One region of the Variovorax sp. J31P179 genome, then DNA from elsewhere that is predicted to be linked to it. Evidence: predicted binding sites of a transcription regulator. Region 1 holds the regulator's gene; the other holds the start of a gene.
The links. The regulator FNR, encoded in region 1, switches genes on or off when oxygen is low (the NO sensors DNR and NnrR bind a similar motif). The targets are predictions, from matches to a motif close to TTGATNNNNATCAA.
Positions count from the first base shown of each region.

Region 1 (3,396 bases):
GGTCCATGCCGATGTAGACGTAGCCGGCCTCGGTGAACGCGGCGATAGAGCGCGACAGCATCTCGACCTTGGCCGCCGCATCGGGCAACGCCTCGGTCGCGATGCGGCGCTGGGCCTTGAAGCGCTCGGGCAGGTGGGCATAGGCATAGAGCGCGATGCGGTCGGGCCGCAGCGCGCAGACCTGGGCCAGCGTGCGGTCGAAGGAGGCCGCGCTCTGGCGCGGCAGCCCGTAGATCAGGTCGACGTTGACCGAATCGAAGCCCAGCCCGCGGGCCGTCGCCATCAGGTCGAACACCTGCCCGGCCGGCTGGATCCGGTGCACCGCCTTCTGCACGTCGGGGTCGAAATCCTGGACGCCGAAGCTCAGCCGGTTGAAGCCCAGCGCGGCCAGGGTCACCAGGCGTTCGCGGTCGACGGTGCGCGGGTCGATCTCGATCGAATGCTCGCCGTCCGGCGACAAGGTGAAGGCCTCGCGCAGCATGCCCATCAGCGTCCGCAGGCCGGCATCGTCGAGAAAGGTCGGCGTGCCGCCGCCGAGATGCAGCTGGCGGACCACGGCGCCGCGGCCGAGCCGCTCGACCTGCAGAGCGATCTCGCGCGCCAGGTAGTCCAGGTACTCGCGCCCCTTGCTCTTGTGGCGGGTCACGATCTTGTTGCAGGCGCAGTAGTAGCAGAGCGATTCGCAGAACGGGATATGCACGTAGAGCGACAGCGCCCGCGCGCTGGCGCCGGTGCTGCCGCGCTGTTCGAGCGTCTGGGCATAGTCCTCGGCCGTGAAGGCGTCGACGAAGCGGTCCGCGGTCGGGTAGGAGGTGTAGCGCGGCCCGGCGCAGTCGAACCGCTGCAGCACGGACGGCGCGGGCACCACGATGGGCGGCGTGAGGGCTGGAGCGGAGACGGGAGGCATCGCGGACGCAGGCATGGGCTTCGGTGTGTCACTATGCCGCCGTCGCGATCCGCAAACCTTGACCTGCATCAAGCATCCGGCCCACCCCCCCACGGACAATCCCCGCATGACCCCGACTGCATCAATGAAGCCCGAAAATATCAAGGTCGCCTGTTCCAACTGCAACCTGCGCGAGCTGTGCATGCCGGTCGGACTGGCGCCCGGGGAGCTGCAGCGCCTCGACGACCTGGTCGCCACGCGGCGCAAGATCAAGCGGCGCGAGACGCTGTTTCGCAATGGCGAGCCCTTCACCTCGCTCTATGCGATCCGCACCGGGGTCTTCAAGACCCGGGTCACCAGCGAGGACGGGCGCGACCAGGTCACGGGCTTCCAGATGGCCGGCGAGATCATCGGCCTCGACGGCATCGTCAACGACCAGCACACCTGCGACGCCGTCGCCCTCGAAGACTCCGAGGTCTGCGTGATGCCCTTCGAGCGCATCGAGGAACTGTCGCGCGAGGTGACGGCGCTGCAGCGCCACGTGCACCAGATCATGAGCCGCGAGATCGTCCGCGAGCATGGCGTGATGCTGCTGCTCGGCAGCATGCGGGCCGAGGAGCGGCTGGCGGCCTTCCTGCTGAACCTGGTGCAGCGGCTGCATGCGCGCGGCTTCTCGCGCTCCGAGCTGGTGCTGCGCATGACGCGCGAGGAAATCGGCAGCTACCTCGGCCTCAAGCTCGAGACCGTGAGCCGGACGATGTCGAAGTTCGCGGCCGACGGCATGGTCGAGGTCGAGCAGCGCAACGTGCGCATCCTCGATCCCGAGGCGCTGCGCCGCATCGTCAATCCGCCGGGCTGTTGAGCTCGGCCGCCGGCCGGGCCAGCAGCAGCGTCAAGGCGCCCGCCGCCGTGGCCAGCAGCCAGAAGGCAAAGAACCCGGCCGTGTAGACCGCCTGGCGAGAGGCGCCCAACGCCTCGCCGCGCCAGTTGAGGTCGCCCGGATCGACCAGTGCGAACACCAGCACCTCGAGCGCGCAGGCCAGCAGGAATGCCGGCCAGAGTATCCACATCCAGCGTTGCGCCTGCATGTTCAGCGCCTCGGCGACGGCACGTCGGCGCTCGGGGTGGCCGCGTGGTTGCGCCCGGCCACCGCCGGCATGAGCTTCTTGTCGGCCAGCGTGCGGTTGATCTCCACGCCCTTGCGGTAGTAGTCCTCGTCGACCACCGGGTCGGGCGTGCGCAGGGCCAGCCACAAGGTGGCGAAACTCGCGATCACCACCAGGCCCGGCCCGCCGATCACCATCCACACCAGCCCGAAGCGCCACCAGGGTGGACAGGGACGCGTCGCTTCGTCATGGCTGCTCTTGTCGGTCATCTTCTGCCTCCTTGGGGCCTGGATTTCATCGCGGGACCAGGAACACGGCCTTCTCGGACACGCTGCCCTGGCCGCCCTCCGCTCGAACGTCGAAATACACCTTGTGGGAACCGGCCGTCGCCGCACCGTAGGGCAGCTGCAGCCGCACCGCCACCCAGCGCGACTGCGCCGGCGCGACCTCGACCACCGGCTCCGAGGACACGTGCAGACCCTCGAGGCCGCTGGCTTCGATCCGGTAGCGCTGCACCTGCTCGGTGGCGTTCATGATCTGAAGGCGGTAGACGTTCTCGAGCTGGCCGCCGTCGACGATGCGGGCCAGCGAGGCGCGGTCGCGCACCACGTCGACCTTCAGCGGCGTGCGCGTCACCAGGCTCGCCAGCAGGCCGATGCACAGCGCGCCGAGCACCGCGGTGTAGACCAGCACCCGCGGCCGCAGAACGCGGCGCAGCACCTGGCGCGGCGTCCAGCGCCCGGCCATGCTGTTCTGCGTGGCGTAGCGGATCAGGCCGCGCGGGGTCGACATCTTGTCCATCACGATGTTGCAGGCATCGACGCACAGGCCGCAGCCGATGCATTCGTACTGCAGCCCCTGGCGGATGTCGATGCCGGTCGGGCAGACCTGGACGCACAGCTTGCAGTCGATGCAATGGCCGAACTCCGATGCGGCAGCGGCCGCCCGACCCTTGGCCGGCACGCCACGCGGTTCGCCGCGTGCCGTGTCGTAGCTCACGATGAGCGTGTCGCGGTCGAACATCGCGCTCTGGAAGCGCGCATAGGGGCACATGTACTTGCACACCTGCTCGCGCATGAAGCCAGCGTTGCCGTAGGTGGCGAAGCCGTAGAACAGCACCCAGAAGACTTCCCAGGAGCCCATCCGGGTCTGCAGGAATTCCATGGCCAGTTCGCGGATCGGCGTGAAGTAGCCGACGAAGGTGAAGCCGGTCCACAGGCCGATCGATATCCAGACCACGTGCTTGAACCACTTCTTGACCAGCTTCTCGGCCGAGAAATCGCCGCTGTCGAGCCGCATGCGCGCGATGCGGCTGCCCTCGATCTTCTCCTCGACCCACATGAAAATCTCGGTGTAGACCGTCTGCGGGCAGGCGTAGCCGCACCACAGGCGCCCCGCCACGGC
Region 1 is NZ_JASZYL010000004.1:21,772-25,167, forward strand. It holds gene hemN (oxygen-independent coproporphyrinogen III oxidase) at 1-907, opposite strand, end outside; gene fnr (fumarate/nitrate reduction transcriptional regulator Fnr) at 1,032-1,748, shown strand; gene QTI17_RS11195 (hypothetical protein) at 1,729-1,974, opposite strand; gene QTI17_RS11200 (FixH family protein) at 1,977-2,261, opposite strand; gene ccoG (cytochrome c oxidase accessory protein CcoG) at 2,287-3,396, opposite strand, start outside.

Region 2 (3,396 bases), on a different contig from region 1:
CACGGCCACGCTGCTGGCGGCGGTGGCGGCCTGGCGCGACCGCCACGCCGCACTGGCCTGCACGCTGGTGCGCGGCAACCACGACAGCCGCGCCGGCGACCCGCCGGCCGCGCTGCGCTTCCAACTGGTCGACGAGCCGCATCGGATCGGCCCCTTCGCGGCCTGCCATCACCCGCAGCGTCATCCGACCCATTTCGTGCTGGCCGGCCATCTTCATCCGGCCTGCAGGCTGCATGGCCGTGGCCGCGACAGCCTGCGCATGCCCTGCTTCGTGCGCGAGGGCGAACAACTGATCCTGCCCGCCTTCGGCGAATTCACCGGTGGCTGGCAGGTGGAGCCGGCGCCCGGGCGACGCTTCTACGCGGTTGGCGGCAATGGCGTCTGGGCGCTTCCCGGCCTGGCCTGAAGGGCGGCGCGGTCAGGACAGGTGCCGCGTCCCCGCCAAGGTGGCGGCCACCACGGCCTCGAGGTGGATGCGCAGCCAGCGGTGGATCGGATCGACCTGGTGGCGCTGGTGCCAGGCCATGTACATCGGCATCGCCGGCGTGTGCAGCGGCACCGGCACCGATGCCAGCCCGCGCAAGGCGCCCTCGATCAGCAGCGAGGGGGCGGTGGCCAGCCACGGCCCGCCGCGCACCAGCGCGCCCAGCCCGGCCATGCCGGGGACGCTGGCCACGATGCGGCGCTCCACATGGCGTTGCGCGAACAAATCGTCGATGTCGAGCCGCCGCAGCGGTTCATAGAGGACGCTCACGTGTTCGGCGGCGAGGTAGTCGGCCTCGGTGGTTGGCGCGGCGCGGCATTCGGCGTCGAAGTAGACGCGGTAGTGGTCCTCGAACAGCCGCTTCTGCATGATGTCCGAGCCCTCGGGCGGACGCGGCGTGATGATCAACTGGCAGGCCTGTTCCCGCAGCATCGCGGGCACCGGCGCGCCCGATGCGATGACCCGCAGCGTGACGCCGGGCGCCTCGGCCCGAAGGCGGCGCAGCAGCGCCGGCACCAGCAGGTCGCGCTGCAGGTCATTGGCGGCCACGGTGAAGCAGGCCGTGAGCCGGGCGGGCTCGAAGCCGGCCGCGGTGCTGAAGGCGCGCAACTCGTCGAGCAGCACGCGGGCGCGCCCGGCCAGCAGTTCGGCCTGCGCGGTCGCCACGATGCCGCGGCCGGACTTGACGAACAGCGGGTCGCCGACGATGGCGCGCAGCTTGTCCAGCAGATGGCTCACCGCCGATTGGGTGACGCCCAGGCGCTGCGCCGCGCGCGTGATAGAGCCTTCCTCGTGCACCGCGAGCAGCAGGCGCAGCAGGTGGCCGTCCAGATCCAAATGATCGAATTCGCTCATGGATGGCATGAGTATGTCGGCCTTTATCGGCGCGTCGATTGCCGGAACACTGCGCAGGCCGGTCTGGAGTGCACGCGATTGATCCAGGTCAAGCATTTGCCCAATCGACCCATCCAGGAGACCTTCATGTGCACCCCCGACATTCCCGGCACGACCCTGTTCGACGGCCGACAGGCCCGCAAGGGCTACGCGCTGAACAAGATGTGCTTTTCCTTCAACCAAGCCGCCAACCGCGAGGCCTTCGTGCGCGACGAGGACGCCTACTGCGCAGCCTACGGATTGAACGCGCAGCAGCGCGAAGCCATTCGCGCCCGCAATGTGCTGCAGCTGATCGAGGCCGGCGGCAACGCCTACTACCTCGCCAAGTTCGCCGGCATCTTCGGCCTCGACATGCAGGACATCGGCGCCCAGCAGACCGGCCTGACGAAGGCCGAGTTCCAGGCCCGGCTCCTGGCCGCCGCCTGACCCGCCCGGAGACACCCGCCATGGCCAATCTCGTTGGTGCCATCACCACCTCCCACGTGCCGGCGATCGGCCGCGCGATCGCCCGCAACCTGCAGCAGGAGCCCTACTGGCGCCCCTTCTTCGATGCCTTCGCGCCAGTGCACCGCTGGCTGGCCGAGACCCGGCCCGAAGTGCTCGTGGTGTTCTACAACGACCACGGCCTCAACTTCTTCCTCGACAAGATGCCGACCTTCGCGGTCGGTGCCGCACCGGTCTACAGCGGCGCCGACGAAGGCTGGGGCCTGCCGGTCATGGCCTCGTTCGAGGGCGAGCAGACGCTGTCGTGGCAACTGATCGACGCGTTGGTGCAAGACGAGTTCGACATCACGAGCTGCCAGGAGATGCAGGTCGATCACGCCTTCGCGCTGCCGATGGCGCTGCTGTGGCCGGACCAGGCCTGGCCCGTGAAGGTCGTGCCCGTGTGCATCAACACGGTCCAGTTCCCGCTGCCTTCGGCCAGGCGCTGCTACGCGCTGGGCGAGTCGGTCGGCCGCGCCATCCGCGGCTGGGACAGCGACGCCCGGGTCGCCGTGATGGGCACGGGCGGCCTGTCGCACCAGCTGGACGGCCAGCGCGCCGGCTTCATCAACAAGGACTTCGACCTGCGGTTCATGGACAGCCTGGTTGACGACCCGAAATGGGCGACGCAGTTCAGCACCCATGAGCTGGTCGAGAAGGCCGGCACCCAGGGCGTCGAGCTGCTGATGTGGCTGGCCACCCGCGGCGCCCTCGGGTCAAGCGCCCGCTGCCTGCATCGGAACTACCACCTGCCGATCTCCAACACGGCCTCGGGCCTGATGCTTCTGGTGCCCTAAAGCACCACCGGCGCGTCCGGCAGTTCGTTGCGGTCGGCCTGGCCCTCGGCCAGCGGAAAGTGCGCGACCAGCAGCGCCGACACTTCTTCCAGCGCCTGGGTCAGCCCGTCCTCGAAGCGCCCCTCGCGAAAGGCGGCGCCCATGCGCTGCGCCAGGGCCGCCCATTGCGCGTCGTCGACCCGCGCATCGATGCCGCGGTCGGCGACGATCTCGATCGCGTGCTCGGCCAGCAGCAGGTAGATCAATACGCCGTTGTTGTGCTCGGTGTCCCAGACGCGCAGCTTGCCGAACAGCATGATGGCGCGCTCCCGCGCCGGCGCATCCCGCCACAGGTAGGACAGCGGCAGGCCGGCCTCGGCGCAGATGCGGATCTCGCCGGTGTGGCGCTTTTCGCTGGCGGATACGCGGCGCGTCAGGCGATCGAGCAGGTCGGCCGGCAGCGCGCGGCGCAGGTCGGCTTCGTCGGTCCAGCGATGGCGCCAGATGCGGGCGAGGCGTGCGAACAAGGCCATGACTACCAGTCTCCCGAGGCGCCGCCGCCGCCGAAATCGCCACCGCCGCCGGAGCCGAAACCGCCGCCGAAGCCACCGCCGCCACCGCCACGAGAAGATCCGCCACCCCAGCCGCCCAGGCCGCCGGCGCCCAATCCGCCGCCCAGGCCGCCGCCGAAGCCGCCGCCGCGCCGGCCGATCGTGGGCCCGGCACCGAAGGCGGTCGACAGCAGCGTGAAGAGCAGGG
Region 2 is NZ_JASZYL010000007.1:24,329-27,724, reverse strand. It holds gene pdeM (ligase-associated DNA damage response endonuclease PdeM) at 1-406, shown strand, start outside; gene QTI17_RS18910 (LysR family transcriptional regulator) at 419-1,339, opposite strand; gene QTI17_RS18905 (protocatechuate 4,5-dioxygenase subunit alpha) at 1,466-1,804, shown strand; gene QTI17_RS18900 (class III extradiol dioxygenase family protein) at 1,825-2,658, shown strand; gene QTI17_RS18895 (TPM domain-containing protein) at 2,655-3,170, opposite strand; gene QTI17_RS18890 (TPM domain-containing protein) at 3,173-3,396, opposite strand, start outside.
Region 2: QTI17_RS18905 (protocatechuate 4,5-dioxygenase subunit alpha) is a predicted target of FNR. The motif match lies at 1,418-1,431, and genes of this name have one in related genera.